2 regions of the Nonomuraea recticatena genome follow, and region 2 is predicted to be linked to the other one. Evidence: predicted binding sites of a transcription regulator. Region 2 holds the regulator's gene; the other holds the start of a gene.
The links. The regulator LexA, encoded in region 2, represses DNA repair genes until DNA is damaged. The targets are predictions, from matches to a motif close to TCGAACANNTGTTCGA.
Positions count from the first base shown of each region.

Region 1 (9,286 bases), on a different contig from region 2:
ACGACCAGCAGCTCTCGCGCGCGGTCATCTCCGCCGACAGCAACCGCTTCCTGTCCTTCATCCCCGCCGCCCCCACCAAGGCCGCGCTGCTGTTCGACATGGTCGTCTCGTGCGCCTCCCTGCAGGGCATCAGCTGGCTGGAGGCCTCGGGCGCCATCGCGGCGGAGAACCAGGTCCTGAGGCTCATCGCCGACCGCGCGGGCATGCCGGGCACCGCGGGCGGCTGCTTCGTCTCGGGCGGCAGCGCGGCCAACCTGTCCGCCCTGGTCGTCGCCCGCGACACGGCCGGCCTGCCGAACGCCAAGATCGCCGTCAGCGACCAGGCGCACTCGTCGATCTCCAACACCCTGCGCATCATCGGCGTCGAGGCGCTGGTCGTGCCGTCGGAGGACCACCGCCTCACGGGTGAGGCCCTCCGGCGCGCGCTCGAAGGCCAGGAGAACGTCATCGGCGTCGTCGCCACCTCGGGCACCACCAACGCGGGCATCATCGACGACCTCAAGGGCGTCGCGGAGGTCGCCCGCGAGCGCGGCCTGTGGTTCCACGTCGACGGCGCGTACGGCGGCGCGGGCCTGTTCGCCCCCTCCGTGCGCCACCGCTACGAGGGCATCGAGCACGCCGACTCCTTCGTCGTGGACCCGCACAAGTGGCTGTTCGCCCCGTTCGACTGCGCCGCGCTGATCTATCGCGACCCGCGCCTGGCGCGTGCCGTGCACACGCAGGACGCCTCGTACCTGGACGTCCTGCACACCGACGGCGGCGAGTGGAACCCCACCGACTACGCCTATCACCTGACCAGGCGAGCCCGCGGCCTGCCGCTGTGGTTCTCCTTGGCGGTCAACGGCACCGACGCCTACACCGAGGCCGTCGAGCGAGGGCTCACGCTGGCGAGGGAGAGCGCCGAGCTGATCAGGCAGAGCGACCACCTGGAGCTCATCCGCGATCCGGAGCTGTCCGCTGTGCTCTTCCGCCGCCGCGGATGGACCTCTCACGACTACTACGCCTGGTCGGAACGGCTGCTCGCGGGACAGGTCGGATTCGTCACCCCGACCGGCTGGGAGGGTGAGACCGTCGCCAGGTTCGCCTTCCTGCATCCGGGCACCACGATCGAGATCGTCGAGGAGATTGTCGCCACCATGCGCGATTGAGGCGGGAATTGCGGGGACATAGAGCGGGAGAGGTGAGCGACGTGACCATCGACCATTCGGCCATCGAGGCTGATCGCGAGCGCATCAGGCGGCAGTACCTCCTCCCGCACCGTCCCTCGAGCAGTGCGCGCGGCCTGCACCACTTCGCGCTGCTCTCCTCCGACGTGGAACAGACCATCCGCTTCTACCAGGACCTCCTGGAGTTCCCGCTCACGGAGATCTTCGAGAACCGCGACTACAAGGGGTCCAACCACTTCTTCTTCGACATCGGCAACGGCAACCTGCTGGCCTTCTTCGACTTCCCCGGCCTCGATCTCGCGCCCTACCAGGAGGTCCTCGGAGGGCTGCACCACATCGCGATCTCCGTGGACCCCGCCACATGGGAACGGCTGAAGGGCAAGCTGGAGATGGCCGGCGTGCCGCACCAGATCGAGAGCGGCGCCTCCATCTATTTCAGGGACCCCGACGGCGCCAGACTGGAGTTGCTCGCCGACCATCTCGGAGAGATGTACGGCTCGCGCGTGCTGTAGACGTCTATCTCCTCGACGCCCTGCGATCGCGCGGCCTGCCCTGCCGTGGTTGCCGCTTCAGGCCCGCGTGCCGTTCGGCGCGGTCGGCCTTGTCCTTCTGTACGGCGAGGCGCAGCTGGAGGAGCAGGCTGCGGCGACGCTCCCGATGTGTCCTGGCGGTGGCTGACGGCTTGGGAGCCGATTTGGGGGTTTTCGCCATGAGGCTTGTCCTACCCATTCGGCGGCGGGTTCCATACTTGGTGGCATGCGCCTGACCGAGTTCTGGAGACGGATGCGCGCCCACTTCGGCGATCCCTACGCTGAGTCGTGGGCCCGCGACTACGTAATCGCGCCCCTGGGGGGACGGACGGTCGAGCAGGCGCTCGCGCAGGGCGTGAGCGCGAAGGAGGTCTGGCGGGCGGTGTGCCAGGTGGAGGACGTGTCGAGCCGCCTGCGCTGAGCCGGCCGTGCAAGGGGAGCAAGCACGGCCGATGACGTTCGTCGTGGTCACGGGCGGGCCGGGTCTGGAGGGGCGGCCGGTCCCCGCGCACGACGCCGCCGCGAAGAGCTTCCGGTACCACCACGAGGTCTTCGTCGCGCCCCTGTGGCCTGAGATCTTCGAGAACGACGCCGAGCGCAGGCAGATGCTCGAGGAGGCCTCCCTGACCTACGACCGGGTCACGGAGGCGTACCTCGACTACGGCTACTCGCTGGTCGAGCTGCCCCGCCTCGCCGTACAGGAGCGGGTCGGATTCGTGCTCAGACACCTGCGGAGAGCTTGAGCAGCACGATCCCGCCGATGATCGCGGCGAAGGACACCAGCTTGGCGGCGGTGATCCGCTCCTTGTAGATCAGCGCGCCGAGAAGCACGGTGCCGATGGAGCCGACGCCGGTCCAGATGGTGTAGCCGACACCCACGTCGAGTGTCCTGAGCGCCAGGCTGAGGGTGAAGATCCCGCCGGCCGCCGCCATCAGTGTGAAGACGGACGGCCACAGCCGGGTGAAGCCCTGCGTGGCGTTGGTGCCGAGCGCGAAGGCGATCTCGAAGACGATCGCGATGGAGAGATAGATCCAGGCCATGACGGTCACTCCTCAGACTGTGGTGGAAGGGGAGAGGCGGTCGGCCAGCTTGAGGCCGAGGACGCCGCCGATGATCAGAAGGAAGGCCAGCACCTTCCACACGCTCAGTGACTCACCGAAGATCACGGTGCCGAACACGACGGTGCCGACCGAGCCGATGCCCGTCCAGACGGTGTAGCCGACACCCACGTCGAGTGTCCTGAGCGCCAGGCTGAGGAAGAAGATGCCGCCCGCCGCGGCGGCCACGGTGAGCAGGGAGGGGCCGAGCCGGGTGAAGCCCTCGGTGGCGTTGGTGCCCAGAGCGAAGACCACCTCGAAAACGGCGGCGATGAGAAGGTAGGCCCATGCTTGAGTTCTTGTATGCACATACATATTCTGTGCATACACATAGAATGGATGTCAACACGGGAGGAGAGCCGGATGGCGACGCTCGACGACGACATGTGGGTCGGAGTGGTACGGCTGCACGCCAGAGTGGAGCACGAACTGGCCGCGGCCCTGCAGCGGCACGGCCTCGGCCTGTCGGAGTATCGCGCGCTGTGCCACCTGTCGACCGCCAGGAGCGGCGAGCTGCGCATGCAGGAGCTGGCCGACCTGCTCGGGCTCAACCAGAGCTCCGTCACCCGCCTGGTCGGACGGCTGGAGGCCGCCGGGCTCACCCGCCGTGACCTGTGCGCCAACGACCGCCGGGGCGTCTACACCGTCATCACCGAGGCGGGGAGGGAGCGGAAGGAGGGGGCGAGCGACCTCTACGAGCAGACGCTCACCGCTGCCCTCGACCGCGCCGCCTCCGACGGCCTCACGGCCACGGTGTCCGCGCTGCGTGAGTCATTCGCCGTCGGCTAGGACCGCCGCGACCGCGCGTATCGTCCCTTCGAGGTCGTCGGACGTGCCGTGGCCGCCGGGCGACCACAGGAAGACCCACGCCGACGTCGACGGCGTCGCGAAAATGATCGTCTGCCGGCCCGTGCGCGGATGCCAGACCCACAGCACGGGATCGTCTCCACCGACCATGCGCCCGACGAGCGCGTGGGCGGGGAGCAGCTCGGCGAGCGCCTCCAGTTGGGTACGCCGCTGCCCGGTGTAGGTGCTCGTCACGTCGCCGCCTCTCGACCCTTTTCCCAAGGATCTCCCCAGCTCAGCGGCCATGGCAACACGCCCGGCGTAATGTCAGGGAATGTCTGGCGACTCGGCGTGTTCGGGGCGCCATCGAACAGTCGTTCGGCTACTATGAAACTCGCCGAACCGCTTCCTGCACGGCTCGGCGGAAAATTGTCGGTCCCACCGCGTAGCTTTCACTCGACCGACCAGACACGACCCTCCAGGGGAGTTCCCATGGCTATCAACGACCGCGAGAAGGCCCTTGAGACTGCCCTCGCACAGATCGAGCGGCAGTTCGGCAAGGGCTCCGTCATGCGCCTCGGCGATGACGTCAGGGCTCCCATCGAGGTGACGCCGACCGGTTCGATCGCACTCGATGTCGCGCTCGGCATCGGCGGCTTCCCCAGGGGCCGCATCATCGAGGTCTACGGTCCCGAGTCCAGTGGTAAGACCACGGTCGCGCTGCACGCGGTGGCCAACGCGCAGCGGGCGGGCGGCATCGCGGCGTTCATCGACGCCGAGCACGCCCTCGACCCCGAATACGCCAAGAAGCTCGGCGTCGACACCGACGCCCTGCTCGTCTCCCAGCCCGACACCGGTGAGCAGGCGCTCGAGATCGCCGACATGCTGATCCGCTCGGGCGCCGTCGACATCATCGTCATCGACTCGGTCGCGGCCCTGGTGCCCAAGGCCGAGATCGAGGGCGAGATGGGCGACAGCCACGTCGGTCTCCAGGCCCGTCTGATGTCCCAGGCGCTGCGCAAGGTCGCCGGTGCGCTCAACAACACCGGCACCACGGCCATCTTCATCAACCAGCTGCGCGAGAAGATCGGCGTCATGTTCGGCTCGCCCGAGACCACGACCGGTGGTAAGGCGCTGAAGTTCTACGCCTCGGTCCGCCTCGACATCCGCCGCATCGAGACGCTGAAGGACGGCACGGAGGCGGTCGGCAACCGCACCCGCGTCAAGGTCGTCAAGAACAAGATGGCGCCGCCCTTCCGCGTCGCCGACTTCGACATCCTCTACGGCGTGGGCATCTCCCGCGAGGGCGGCCTCATCGACATGGGTGTGGAGCACGGCTTCGTCCGCAAGTCCGGCGCCTGGTACACCTACGAGGGCGACCAGCTCGGCCAGGGCAAGGAGAACGCGCGCAACTTCCTGCGCAACCACCCCGACGTGGCCAACGAGATCGAGAAGAAGATCAAGGAGAAGCTGGGTGTGGGGCCGCGCGTCGACGCCCCGGCCGAGGCACCCGCGGCCCCGGCCGCTCCTCCGGTCGCCGCCGCGCCCTCCGGCCGTGGTTCCAAGGCCGCCGCCACGCCCAAGCCCGGTGACGTCTGATCCGGTCTGAGGCATGAGCATGTCGCCGGCCCCCGTCCCCCGCCCGAACCCCGCCGCCCCCCAGAGGGACGGCGGGCCCACCGCCAACGACCACGAGCAGGCCGAGCACCCGACCTCGGAACGGCACGGTGTCTGACGTGAGAGCGGAAGCGAACGACGAGGGCAGGGGCACGGCCGAGATGACGCCCGAGCCCGACGTCAGCGGGGCATCGACCGGCACGACGAGCGATGGCCAGGCTGCTGACCGCCCGGCGCCGGGCACCCGTGCGGAAGCGGCCCGCGCAGAGGCGGCCGGTGCGGCGAGTGGCAGGGCCGAGAGCTCGGACGGCACCTCGGGTCAGCCCGGTGGCGAAGCGGACGGCCCGTCGGCTCACATCGGTGTGGGCGAGGGTGCGGTCCCCGTGTGGGGTGAGGAAGGCGCAGCGGCCACCCGAAGCTGGGGACAGGGCGTCACAGAGGCCGACAACGGCTGGACCGCCAACGCCCCGTCGACCGCAGAGGGCTGGACCACCGACAACCCGGCGACTCGGGACGGTTGGACCACCAACGACTCGGCGCCGCAGAGCGGCTGGGGCTCGAACGCGCCCCCCGGTGGCTGGGGGTCGCACGACACGACGCCTCAGGACGGCTGGGGTTCGCAGGAGGCGTCGGCCCGGGAGAGCTGGGGCCTGGGCGGCGGGTCGGCCGATGACGGCGGCGGCTCGGCAGACAGCACCTGGGGCGGGGAGCGCTCGGCTGCTGGCGCGTGGAGTTCGGGCGGATGGGGCCCTGGCGACGAGGCGGGCCAGGGCGCTTGGTCTCGCGTCCCCGACGGCGTCGCCGACCTCGCCCGCCCAACCCGTGCCCGCAAGAGCCGCAGGGCGTCACGCGACACGGAGGACGACGGCCCGATCTGGCGCTTCGAACCAACCAGTCGTTCCCCATGGTCGTCAAATGCCACGACAAGCGACCACGCCCCTGAGCCTCCGGCAACCACCGAGCCTCGGGAAGTCACCGAGCCTCGGGCAGCCGCCCAGCCGTGGGGAGACACCTCCGAACCTCGGGCCGCAGTCGCCGAACCTCGGGCAGCCATCCCGCCTTCGGAGGACGCCTCCGAGTCTCGGGTGGACAGCATCGAGCCTGCCGTCGCAGCAACCTCCCGGCCGAGCGCCTCATCCGTAGGACACGCGGCTTCGACAGGTACTCCATCGAAGACGCAGCCCCGTAGGGCGGGCCCGTCGCCGAGAGAACAGTCCGCGCTGGGAGAGTCGCCTGCTACGGGAGAGCGGCCGACGCCAGAACATATCTCCGGGGGTGATTCGCCGACTTCGGAAGGCGTCTCTCAGGGAGGATGGCCGACTCCGGAAGGTGTTTCTGCGGGAGGGTGGCCGACTTCGGGGGGCGTCTTCGAGGGATCCTCTGAGCATTCGTCGTCCCCCAACACGTCCGACGAGGGCGGCGACAGGCCGCAGGCAGACAGCGGTCATCCGCAGACACCCGATGCCCTCCCGACTGCCTCCGAGGGCCGGCTTCCCGACGCCCCCAGGCTTCGAACCGATCACCGAGAGCGCCAAGCCGCCGAACTCGGGCGTGATGCCGAGCTTCGGGGTCGTGGGACCGAAGGAGCTGGACGCGGAATCGACCGTCGGGGGAACGAGGCCGGCGGGCATGGACGCGACGCCGACCATCCTGGGGCGTCGCGCGACTGGGGCGCGTGGCCGGATGTCACCCGGCGCACGAGCCGTCCGAAGCGCAAGGTGCGTGAGCGCGCTTCGGGGGTGGAGGGCGAGTGGGCCATCCCCGAGGGAGGTCTCGGCTCGGGCGACGACGGCGGTCGGTCACACGGCTGGCTGGACTCCGGTGACGATGGCGGCGGGCCGTACTCGGGGCTCGCTTCCGGTGATGACGGCGACCGCCCGCAGCGCGGCCTGGCCTCCGGTGACGACGGGTCGACCACCCGCCGTCGCCCGCGCAGAGCCACTCGCCGCGCCAACACCTCCCCTCGGGACGTCGGCGACCCCTTCGACTCGACTGGAGAGCCCCCCGAATGGGCGCGTGATCACGCTGCCCCGACCGGCCGGCCAGCCGATCACCGGGGAAGCTCTTGGGCTGCTCCGAGCGGTCAGCCAGCGGACCAAGCCCAGGGTTACGCGGGCGCTCCGACCGGCCAGCCGTCCGATCACTCCCAGGGCTATTCGGCTGCCTCGAAGCGTCAGCACGAGGACGACTCCCGGCGCTATGAGGACTCCGCTCCCACCACGGGGCTGTTCAGTGACGGCCCGGAAGGCTACGGGAGTCGTGAGGGCGATGAGGGTTCGGGGGGTGAGGGGTCTCGTGAACGGCGGCGCTCGGGTGGGCGGCGCGGTGGCGGTGGCGCGCGCCGGGGCTCGTCGAGGAGGCGTTCCGGCGGGCCGGATGGGCCCGACGAGGGTTCAGGGGCCGCCTCGGGTCCTCCGGCGAATCCCGAATCGGTCGCGAGGGCGATCTGTCTGAGGCTGCTCACCATGGGGCCCAAGACCAGGGCGCAGCTCGCCGAGGCGTTGCGGAAGCGCGAGGTGCCCGACGAGGCCGCCGACGCCGTACTCGATCGGTTCACGGAGTTGGGCCTGATCAACGACGAGGCATTCGCCGAGGCGTGGGTGGACTCACGGCACCACGGGCGAGGGCTGGCCCGGCGGGCGCTGGCGGCCGAGCTGCGGCACAGAGGGGTCGACAGCGACACGGTCAACGAGGCCGTGGAGCGGGTCGACTCCGACCAGGAGGCCGACACCGCTCGCAGGCTGGTGGAGCGCAAGCTGGCCTCGACGCGAGGGCTCGACGCGCAGGTCCGCACCCGACGGCTGGCGGGGATGCTGGCGCGCAAGGGGTATGGCGCGGGGCTGGCCTATCGGGTGGTTCGCGAGGCGCTGGAGAGCGAAGGCGTCGAAATCGAGAACGACTTCCCATAACGCCTGGATGACCTTGTCGGGCTTCTCTCCCTGCACGTGTCCGAGCGGCGTCTCTTGGGATCTCTCCATGCCTGCCGTGATGCCTGTGTTGCGGGTAGGAATGTCTGCGCTGCGGTCGGTGGGGCTGGGATGCCGGGTTGGCCCGGCTATGGCTCCGGTGGCCGGAAGCCGCTGCCTGCCGGGGCGGGACGCGCGTGGGGGTCTCGGGAACTCTTCGGGCGGTCTTGGGAATGGGGCGTCAGGACCGAGTTAGCAGGGTAAATGAGGGCGTGTCGGCTATATCCGGCAAGATCGTACGGTTTGTGTTCGATTCGACGGTAGGGCGCGCTTGACAGCACGTCTTTGCTTGCCCGTTACCTCTTCGACGCATAACCTCGACGGCAGTGAGGAGTTACTCCGCGCAGTGCGGATTGCCATACCGGTGAACTACGGACGAGCGAGCTCGATTGACCCAGGGAAGGCAAGGCGTCGGCTGTTCAGTCGGTGCCGCGTCTGCCTTGGCTTGATATTTGTCCTGGTGGCGACACCGTTGGGGCGATCTGTGCTGCGCGCGTGACCCCTCCTGGAGCGTTTGGGCACATCTATGACGCGAGGAGGGCGGGGCGCACATGGAGACGCCTGTCGTGGTGCTGGCGGTGGCAGTGCTCCTGCTGGCATGCGTGATGATCGTCGCGTTTGTCATACTCCTGCGCCGAACCGCCGCGCTGGCTCCGCCACCCGTCTCCCAACCGTCGCCCGATCAGTTGGCCGAGGTGCACAGCGAGCTGGAGGAGGCGCGGCGCGAAGCCGTACTGATCAGGGACAAGGCTCAGTCCGACGCCGGTGAGATCGTGCGCAGGTCGGAGATGGCCGCTGAGAGCGCCGCGCAGATGCGTAAGGAGGTCGAAGAGGAGAGCCGCATCCTCAAGAACGAGCTCAAGGAGTTGCGTTCCGACCTCGAACGCAGGGAGAGCCGTCTGGCCGAAAGAGAGCAGCGCCTCGACGAAGAGGCGCGCAGGCAGGTCGAACGCGCCAGGAAGCTGGCCGAGACCGAGACGGAGCTGGCCGACAGGCGCGAGGAGTTGCTGCAGGTCGAGGGTGAGCGCAGGGCGATCCTCGAAAGGGTGGCAGGGCTGACCTCCGAGCAGGCCAAGAGCGAGCTGGTCAGGGAGATCGAGAACCAGGCCAAGCGTGAGGCGGC
Region 1 is NZ_BAAATE010000003.1:68,740-78,025, forward strand. Features, by position in the region: gene ABFX50_RS06590 (pyridoxal phosphate-dependent decarboxylase family protein) at 1-1,148, shown strand, start outside; gene ABFX50_RS06595 (VOC family protein) at 1,190-1,678, shown strand; gene ABFX50_RS06600 (hypothetical protein) at 1,683-1,877, opposite strand; gene ABFX50_RS06605 (DUF3046 domain-containing protein) at 1,923-2,117, shown strand; gene ABFX50_RS06610 (AAA family ATPase) at 2,149-2,439, shown strand; gene ABFX50_RS06615 (DMT family transporter) at 2,417-2,737, opposite strand; gene ABFX50_RS06620 (DMT family transporter) at 2,750-3,103, opposite strand; gene ABFX50_RS06625 (MarR family winged helix-turn-helix transcriptional regulator) at 3,158-3,583, shown strand; gene ABFX50_RS06630 (hypothetical protein) at 3,566-3,835, opposite strand; gene recA (recombinase RecA) at 4,073-5,179, shown strand; gene ABFX50_RS06640 (hypothetical protein) at 5,193-5,315, shown strand; gene recX (recombination regulator RecX) at 5,359-8,106, shown strand; gene rny (ribonuclease Y) at 8,715-9,286, shown strand, end outside.
Region 1: a site for LexA is predicted at 3,947-3,962, ahead of recA (recombinase RecA). Genes of this name have one in related genera too.

Region 2 (9,286 bases):
CGCTGCGGCAGATCAAGATGGGGCGCGTCGACGGCACCTCCACCATCGACGTGACCTCGCAGCGCTTCAGCGACTACGCCCCCGTTTTCACCAAGGACGGCAAGCATCTGGCGTTCCTGTCGATCAGGACGTTCGACCCCGTCTACGACGCGCACGTGTTCGACCTGTCCTTCCCCGCGGGCGCCAAGCCGTACATCGTGCCGTTGCAGGCCACCACGTCCTCACCGTTCGCGCCCTCGCTGGAGGGCCGCGGCTTCAACGGCGCGGACGACTCCGGCGAGGAGGGCAAGGACAAGAAGAAGGACGTCAAGCCGGTCACCGAGGTGGACGCCGAGGGACTGCCCGCCCGTGTCGTCGCCGTCCCCGTCCCCGCCGGCCGTTACAGCAACCTGCGCACCGGCAAGGACGCGCTGCTCTGGCTGCGACACCCCCTCGCGGGCGAGCTCGGCGACGGCAACGAGCGCGAGGAGGTCGTGCTGGAGCGCTACGACCTCAAGAAGCGCGGCAAGTGCGAGCTGGCCAGGGACGTGCGCAGGTTCGAGGTCAGCGGCGACGGCACCCGCCTGGTCGTCACGGGCAAGGACGGCCTGCAGACCCGCGCGGCGGGCGAGAGCGAAGAGGTCATCACCATCGACCTCGGCAGGGTCCCTGTCACCATCGACCCCGTCGCCGAGTGGCGGCAGGCCTACCACGAGGCGGGCCGGCTCATGCGCGACCACTTCTGGCGCGAGGACATGAACGGCGTCGACTGGGCGGGCACGCTCGAGCGCTACGCGCCGCTGGTCGAACGGATCGGCAGCTACTCCGAGCTGATCGACCTGCTGTGGGAGGTGCAGGGCGAGCTGGCCACCTCGCACGCCTACGCCAGACCCAACGGCCAGCCGGTCGACCCCAGACGCCGCCAGGGCCTGCTCGGCGCCGACCTGGCGCTCCAGGAAGGCTCCTGGGTGGTCACCCGCATCCTGCCCGGCGAGTCCTCCGACCACGCCGCCCGCTCGCCGCTGCTCGCGCCGGGCGTGGCCGTCCGCGAGGGCGACGCCATCGTCGCCGTCGGCGGCCGTCCCGTGGACCCGGTGCGCGGCCCGTCCCCCCTGCTCGCGGGCACGGCCGACCACCCCGTCGAGCTGACGATCAGGCCGGCCGCCGGCGGCGACACCCGCCGCGTGGTCGTGACGCCGCTGGCCGACGACACCGCGCTGCGCTACCACGACTGGGTGGAGGACCGTCGCGCCTACGTCAGGCAGGCGTCGGGCGGCAGGCTCGGCTACCTGCACGTGCCCGACATGGTCGCCAACGGCTGGGCGCAGTTCCACCGTGACCTGCGCACCGAGATGCCGCAGGAGGGGCTGATCGTGGACGTCAGGGGCAACGGCGGCGGCCACCTGTCCGAGCTGGTGCTGGAGAAGCTGTCGCGCAAGGTGACGGGGTGGGCGATCTCGCGAGGATACGAGCCCATGCGCTACCCGGAGGACTCGCCGCGCGGGCCGATCGTCGCGCTCACCGACGAGTTCGCCGGCTCCGACGGCGACATCGTCAGCGCGGGGATCAAGAACCGCGGCATCGGTCCGCTCGTCGGGACCCGCACGTGGGGCGGCGTGATCGGCATCGACGGGCGCTACCAGCTGGTCGACGGCACCATCGTCACGCAGCCCCGCTACTCCTTCTGGCTGGAGGGACAGGGGTGGGGCGTCGAGAACTACGGCGTCGACCCTGACATCGAGGTGGTCATCACGCCGCAGGACAGGGTGGCGGGACGCGACCCGCAGCTGGAGAAGGCGGTGGAACTGGCGATGGCGGCCCTGAACGAGCATCCGGCCGTCACTCCGCCGGCGCTTCCCCCCGTGCCGTGACGACCCGGTCGCCCGTGACCGTCACCGGTGACGGGCGACCCCCTCATGGCGCGGTCAGCGCAGGAGACCGGCGGAGCGGGCTCGGTCCAGGCGGTCCAGCACCTCGGTGAGGATGGCCTCCGAGGTGGCGAAGTTGAGCCGGACGAAGCTCTCGCCTCCGGGCCCGAAGGCGGCGCCGTCGCTCACCATGATCTTCGCCTCGCGTTCCAGCACCTCCGCCATGCCCGGCCGCCCCAAGTCCAGCCATGCCAGGTAGGCGGCTTCGGGCGGCACGTATCCGGGCAGGCGCTCGGCGATCAGGCGCCGGTTGCGGTCGAGGACGGTCATGGTGTCACGTAGCCATCCGTCGGCGTGCCGCCAGGCGGCGACCGTGGCCTCGACGCCGAAGACGTTGGCTCCGCCGTACAGGAAGGAGGGTTGCGCCCTGAGCGCCTCGCGCACCTGCGGAGGGCCCATGTGGGCCAGTGCGCAGCGGACGCCGCCCAGGTTGAAGGCCTTGGTGGCCGAGGTCAGCGTGATGGTGCGCTCGGGGAGGATCGAGGCGAAGGGGGTGTGTCGCCCAGGCGCGTAGACGAGGTCGGCGTGCACCTCGTCGGCGATGACGACCAGGTCGTGCCGCTCGGCCTGCTCGGCGAGCGCGACGAGCTCCGGCCTGCTGAAGACCTTGCCCGTGGGGTTGTGCGGGTTGACCAGGACGAGCGCGCGGCATCCGCTCAGGTCGGACACGTCGGTGCGCAGGCGGCGGCCCATCTCCGCGATCGTGCCGAGGAACGGCGGGTAGGCGGGGGCGTGCATGGCGACGGTGTCGCCGGGTCCGGTGGTGAGGTGGAGCATCACCTGGAGCGCCTGGTTGAGGTCGGAGAACGAGCGCACCCATGACGGCTCCGCGTCCCAGCCGTACGTCGCCAGCATCCGCTCGGCGAACGCCTCGGCCAGGGGACCGGACTGGGGCTCGGCGGCCCAAGCGGGGTAGCCGAGATCGCCGCGCGCACGCCGCTGAAGGGCTTCGACGATCTCGGGGGCGGTGGGGAAGTCCATGTCGGCGATCCAGCAGGCGATGACGTCCGGCCCGGCGCCGGCCCACTTCAGACCGTCCTTGGGGGGCCTACGGATGGTTTCGTCCACCTGATCAGTGTCACCCATGACGCACGAATTGTCCGTTCCGGCTTGCCCTGGCGTCACGGTCGAGGAGATGATCAGGTCCTTCTCACGCTCGACGGTCATCCGTGCGGGTGAAGCAGCTCGGGTTCGGGCATCGAGCCGGGGTGGCATGATCGGCTGGCTGATCTCGATGGTGGTGCTCTTCCTGGTCATCTACGGGGCGATCCGGCTGGCGCTCAAGCACGACAGGCGGAGCCGGATCCCCTCTCCTCGCGAGGTCGAGGACCGGCAGCTCAGGGAACGTGTCGCGGCCGAACGGGCGCGGCACAAGCGAGAAGCAGAGCAGCGGGCTGCTCGAGGTCGCGACGATGGCCTTGGCGGTTCCGCGGCCCATTCGACCAGGCCAGGCCGTTGACTCGTCGGCTGAAGAACCGGGTTCTCGTCGTCCGCATCAGTGTGGTCTGACGGGTTCCGAACCGGATGGAGGAGGATGGCCCGACCCGCTCTCGCGCGGGCCGGGCGCTCACGCGTTGGTCAGGTGCCGTCGATCAGGCGGATGGCGATGGCCGGGCTGAACTGGCCGGCGGGGATGTTCGGCGCGATGCCGCAGTTGCCGTCGGAGTCGCCGGGAATCTTCACCCACAGCAGCATCTCGGCTCCGCCGTCACCGCCGAGCTGGGTGGGGGTCCCGAGCTTGCGGCCCGCGGGGTTGCACCACTCCCCGTTGGAGCCGTTGCCGTTGCGGCTGGTGTCGATCACGAACGTGGCGGTGCCGCCGAGCGACGCGTTGACCGAGCTCGCGTAGGTGGCCGACTGGGCGGTGGTGTAGTAGTTGGAGACGTTCACCGAGAAGCCGCGGATGTTGCCGACGCCCGCGTTCTTCAGGCGGGTCGCCATCGTCCCCGCCGCGACCCAGCCGGCGTTGCCGCCGTCGAGGTAGGCCCACGCGTTGGGGGCCTTGTCGCGGAACTGCTGGGTGGCGTACACCAGCATGCGGTTACGGGCCTGGATGGCGGTGTCGGTCATGCAGCCGAAGTCGCCGAGGGAGTCGGGCTCGATGACGACGATCGCCGGGCGGTTGCCGATCCCGGAAGCGAACGCGGAGATCCACGTCTTGTACGCCGACTCACTGCCCGCGCCGCCGCCCGAGTGGCCGCCACAGGCGTCACGACCGGGGATGTTGTAGGCCACCAGGACCGGGAGCTTGTTCGCGGCGTCCGCGGCGGCCACGTGGCGGGAGACCGCCGCGCCGACGTCGCCGCTCCAGTTGCCGAACCAGCGCGCCATCGGCTTGTCCGAGATCGACGACTTGATGCGCGCCGCCCTGGAGTCGCCCGCGTTGGCGCGCACCCAGATCGCCGGATTGGACTGCGGATCGACATAGAAGCCGTCGGTCATGGCGACCGGCCCTGAGCCCGGCTCCTCCGGCTTCGGCGTCGTCGTAGGAGACGTCGTGGGTGTCGTCGTGGGGGAGGGAGTAGGCGACGGTGATGTCGATGACGTCTCGGTCAGCGAGACGTTGTCCACGTAGAAGCTGAAGCCCGCGTTCTTGCCGAGCTGGAACGACACCTGGCCGCCCGACGTGCTCAGGCTTGAGGTGAACGGGAAGCTGAAGCGCTTGCTCGTCGTGGTGAGCGAGATCGTCTTGGTCAGAGTGTTGGTGTACGGGGGGTTCGCGAGCTGGACGGTGGTGACCGCGGTGACCGGAGCGGACGCCGAGGCGTCGAACGACAGCTTGTAGGCCTTGCCGCTGGTCAGCTTGATGTCGTTATGGCCGATCATGGCGTCCCACGGGTTGGCGGTGCCGCCCGGGACGTTGACGCGCAGACGCTCCGCGTCCAGGGCCATCGTGGTGTTGGCGGACTTCCACCAGGGAGCGGTGCCGCTGCCGAAGGTGCCGTTGACCACGAGTTCGGGAACCGCGGCGGCGGAGACGGCGGCTGTCACCGACAGCACGGTCACCGTCGAGGCGGTGACCGCCATCAGGCGGGTTAACAATCGCACGAAAGGCGTCCCTTCTGGATTCCAACATCATGTCGGTGATCCAATATCACAGGATTTAACCGCTTCCGTGACCTTTTGTGGAATGCAGTGGTCCGCCAAGGGCTCGCGCAGCTCGCTTGAGGAGTGGGCGTGTCGCCACCGTGCGCCGCGCCGTACGGGGGCACCGCCAGACTGCTCAGCCGAGGGAGCGCAGGTCCGGCCGTCTTCGCAGGACGGCAGGGCGCAGCAGCCGAGCCCGGAGGCGCTCCTGGGCGCGGCTTCAGGGGGCGTGCCATTCAATTCGCTTAGGGTGGCTGGTTCACTTCTGGTGTCAGTACGGCCAGGTCGTCTCCACGCCCCTTCCCCAGTTCCTCTCGCTAGAGACGTGCCCTTCCGGCGAGCCCCGGAGGAATCGTAGGGGTCGCTGCCGCCTCGAGAGTCCACTGAGATGGGCCGCTCGATCGGACGCCCCCGCCGGAGGACCGATCGAGCGACCCAAGACTGCGCTCCGATGCTGCAAGCGATGAGGGGAGGGGTGCCATGCGCTCACCCCGTCAGGCCGCGAGGTGAGACACGCGCCACGGCCTCGCGACCAGGCGAGGGTGGACGACGTCTCGTTCGTCGTCGACGAGGGCGAGATCTTCGGCGACCTCTCGGCTCGTGCCGTACCCGATGACTGACTGTGAAACGGCCCATGCCAGCCATTGACCGACCGCGACGTGGACTCTCCTGCCAGCCCATTGACCGACCGCGAGGTGGACTCTCATGTCAGCCATGGGTTGACCGCGAGGCCGACAGGCATGCCAGGCTGCAAGATCCTGCGTGAGCCTCAACCTCACCGACGCCCAACCCGCCGTCTCAGGGGCGGCATCATCCGGCGTTCCGCGTGCACGCTGCCGAGGCATGTGCCCGACGCCGTTCGAACAGCCCCAGATGCAACACTTAGGCACGGTTCGCGCAGGCCACGATCATTGCCTCACGCGCCGTTGGATCCGACCGCGTTCGCACGACACCTCAGACACTGGTCGATCAGCCCGAGCTGTTGAGCGCCCAGGCACCGTTCGAACAGATCGCGCTCGCTACCTCATATGCCACCCGACAGCCCGCGTTCGCGTGATGCCACAGGCACTGGCGAACCGTCGCGCCTGTAGGGCGCTCAGGCATCGTCCGAGCAGGCCGCGCTTGCTGTCTCATGCGTCGTTCAATCAAACCGCGGTCGCACGACGCTCAGACGTGGGCGAGATACGCGACATGAATAGGAAGCCGTGCGATCGGCCGTCGGACCGGCGTGGCGATCTAGCAACCTGAGCTCGCACGATACTCGAGCAATCGCGATACTCGATTACGGGGCTCGCGCGAAATTCGGACGATGGGAAGCCGCACGTCAAGCGCCCGAGCCCGGGCAGCCAGCCAACCTGGCCCGGCGATCGGACTGTAGAAAGTTCACGACCTCTCGCGGTCGAGGAACCGTGTGGCACCCGCGCCTCACGGCCTTCTCGAAGGGCTGAAGGTCGCGGGCTTGGAGAGCTGTGCGGCATGCACCACGGGCCGCTCGATCGGCCGTCTCCCAGTAGAGGCCGATCGAGCGGTGGAGAGCCCCGCGGCTAGAGGCGGCGGAGAACCGCGACGACCTTGCCCAGGACGCTGGCCTCGTCGCCGGGGATCGGGTCGTAGTTGGAGTTGTGCGGGACCAGCCAGACATGGCCGTCCTTGCGCTTGAACGTCTTCACCGTCGCCTCGCCATCGATCATGGCCGCCACGATGTCGCCGCTCTCGGCAACCGGCTGCTGCCGTACGACCACCCAGTCCCCGTCGGCGATGGCCGCCTCGATCATCGAGTCACCGGTGACCTGGAGGAGGAAGAGGGTGCCCTCGCCGACCAGCTGCTTGGGTAGCGCGAAGACGTCCTCGACGCTCTCCTCGGCCAAGATCGGACCACCGGCGGCGATGCGCCCGACCAGCGGAACATACGCCGCGGTCGGCCTGTTCACCGGGGCTTCGTCGACGCCGCCGTCGGGGTCGACCCACAGCACCGGCTCGCCGGGCAGCCTGACCTCAAGAGCGCGGGGCCGGTGTGGATCACGCCTCAGATAGCCCTTGCGCTGCAACGCCGTCAGCTGGTGCGAGACGCTGGACGTGCTCGTCAGCTGCACAGCCTCGCCGATCTCGCGCATGGACGGCGGGTAGCCCCGCTGCTGCACCGAGTCGCGGATCACCTCAAGGATCTTGCGTTGCCTGGGCGTCAGGCCCAGGGAGTCGCGACGGCGAACCGCAAGGTCGCTGACGCCGTTGTCGTCACTCCGCTCGCTCATGCTCTCCTCCTCGCCCGGCGGCCCGCTTCATCGGCGCGCCTTCCGGTCCGTGGTCTTCATGTCGCACACAGCGACCGTACCGCCGATTGAGATCAACTTCAAACAATTGTTCGAGTCTTCCTCGAAATCGTCGGCGACGTGGTGTACAACATCGTACGGGAGTTCGATCGACACCGTGTTCGATTCGCTGATCTTTATTCGACCTTTTCCGTGGGTCGACGGTGGCGGGAGGTCATCAGTGCGGGCGACCACAAGCACAGATTCAACCAGCCAAGACAGCCAACTCACCCTGATCGCCGACATCACGAGAGAGGAGCGCCGGCGCGCCCCCGAGGGCGCGCGCCGCCTCCGTCTGGTGCCGCCACCCCGCTCATTCGCCGGTACGGCCTGCGACCCCCCAATGGAGCACGACCGTCAGGCGGGTTCCAGAGGCCGAGGTCGCGCCGACCCCGCCCCCGCTGCCGCTGAGACACCCAGTGCGCCTGGTGGCGTGGGTCCGGAGCCGGATGGGCTAAGGAGCGCAGAAGCCGCAGAACGGTACGGCGAAGGCTCCAGGTCGAGGCAGAGCGCGCCGTCGCAAGGGGGTGGCCATCGGGTGCGGGGCGAAACCGGGGCGTACGGGAAAGCCCGCCGGGCATGGCAGGAGGCCGACCCGGACGGTGAAGGCTGCAGAGAGAGTGCCACGGCGGAGCGTGTTGACGGGGGTCGCGGGGCGAGGGGCGCGGCGGTACGGGATGGCGGGGGTCGTGCAGGACGGGGTGGGGCGGATCGGGATGGCGGGGGTCGCGGGGCGAGGGATGCGACGGTGCGTGACGGCGGCGGTCGTGCAGGGGGTGGGCGCAACCGCGTTGACGGAGGCCGTGCAGGACGGGGTGAGGTGGAACGTGTTGACGGGGGTCGCGGGGCGAGGAGTGCCACGGTGCGTGACGGCGGCGGTCGTGCAGGACGGGGTGAGTGGAAGCTCGATAACGAAGATCGTGCAGGACGAGGCGCGGCGGTAGGGGATGGCGGCGGTCGCGCAGGCCAGGGCCGGCGGGAGCGCGTTGACGGAGGCCATGAAGGACGGGGTGAGGGGGAGCGGGATGGCGGGGGTCACGGAGCGCGGGGTGCGGGGGAGCGGGGTGGCGGAGGCCATTGGGAGAGGGGGGATATGGCGTCGGACGGGGGAGGCCGCGGGGCAAGAGAGGAGACGGGGCGGGATGGCGAAGGTGGCAAAGCGAGGGGCAGGGTCGGGGCTGACCGCGGAGGCCGAGGGGCGCGGGAAGCGGGAAGGCCGTATGGGACAGATCGCAGCACGGTGGCCGGGTCGTACGGCAGAGAACGCAGCACGGTGGGGGAGGCCGGGCCGTACGGGGGAGGTCGCAGCACGGTGAGGGAGGCCGGGCCGTACGAGAAGCGTCGTAGCACGGTGGACGAGGTCGAGTCGGAGCGGCGGGGGCGCCGTGCGGGGGCTCGGCGGGGTGGCGGGGGGCGAGGTGAGGAGCGTCCTGTGACGGGGGCAGGCCGGTCGGGGGACAGGCGGTTGCGGGTACTGCAAGGCGGCGCGAGCCAGGAGCCGGTGCGGCCGCGACGCGAACCCGGCACGGGAGGCAGAACGGAACGGCTGGGGGCGGTGACGAGTGGGCCCAGGGGAATCGCTGAGGTGCGGGACGGCGGATCGACGCGCCCGCCGGGCGACGCGGAGGTCAGAGGAGACCGGTGGATCCGTTCCCGGTCTCGCGGTGACGCAGGCACAGGTCGGCCCAGCCGCCGGCCGGTCGGCGATGAGGTGAAGTCGGGCTGGTGGGCGCGTCTGCGAGCCGGCGCGGGAGCCGTTCGGCAAGCCCGCCCGCCCGCCAATGCTGAGGGGAAGGTTTTTTCGCGTGTGGGTGACGATTCGCGAGCTGTCCGATCCACCGGCCTGCCGGTCGGTGGTGAGGCGCGGGGTCTCCGGCTGGCCTACTCGGACGTGGGCGCGGAGAAGCGAGGCGGGCGCTCCGAACGCCCGCAGGTGAGAGAGCAGCGGCGCTCGGAGGAAGGGCAGCGGCGCCCGGTGGGGAA
Region 2 is NZ_BAAATE010000007.1:294,255-303,540, reverse strand. Features, by position in the region: gene ABFX50_RS17165 (S41 family peptidase) at 1-1,850, shown strand, start outside; gene ABFX50_RS17160 (MalY/PatB family protein) at 1,905-2,975, opposite strand; gene ABFX50_RS17155 (hypothetical protein) at 3,121-3,366, shown strand; gene ABFX50_RS17150 (glycoside hydrolase family 6 protein) at 3,486-4,955, opposite strand; gene lexA (transcriptional repressor LexA) at 6,539-7,246, opposite strand; gene ABFX50_RS17140 (hypothetical protein) at 7,758-8,381, opposite strand.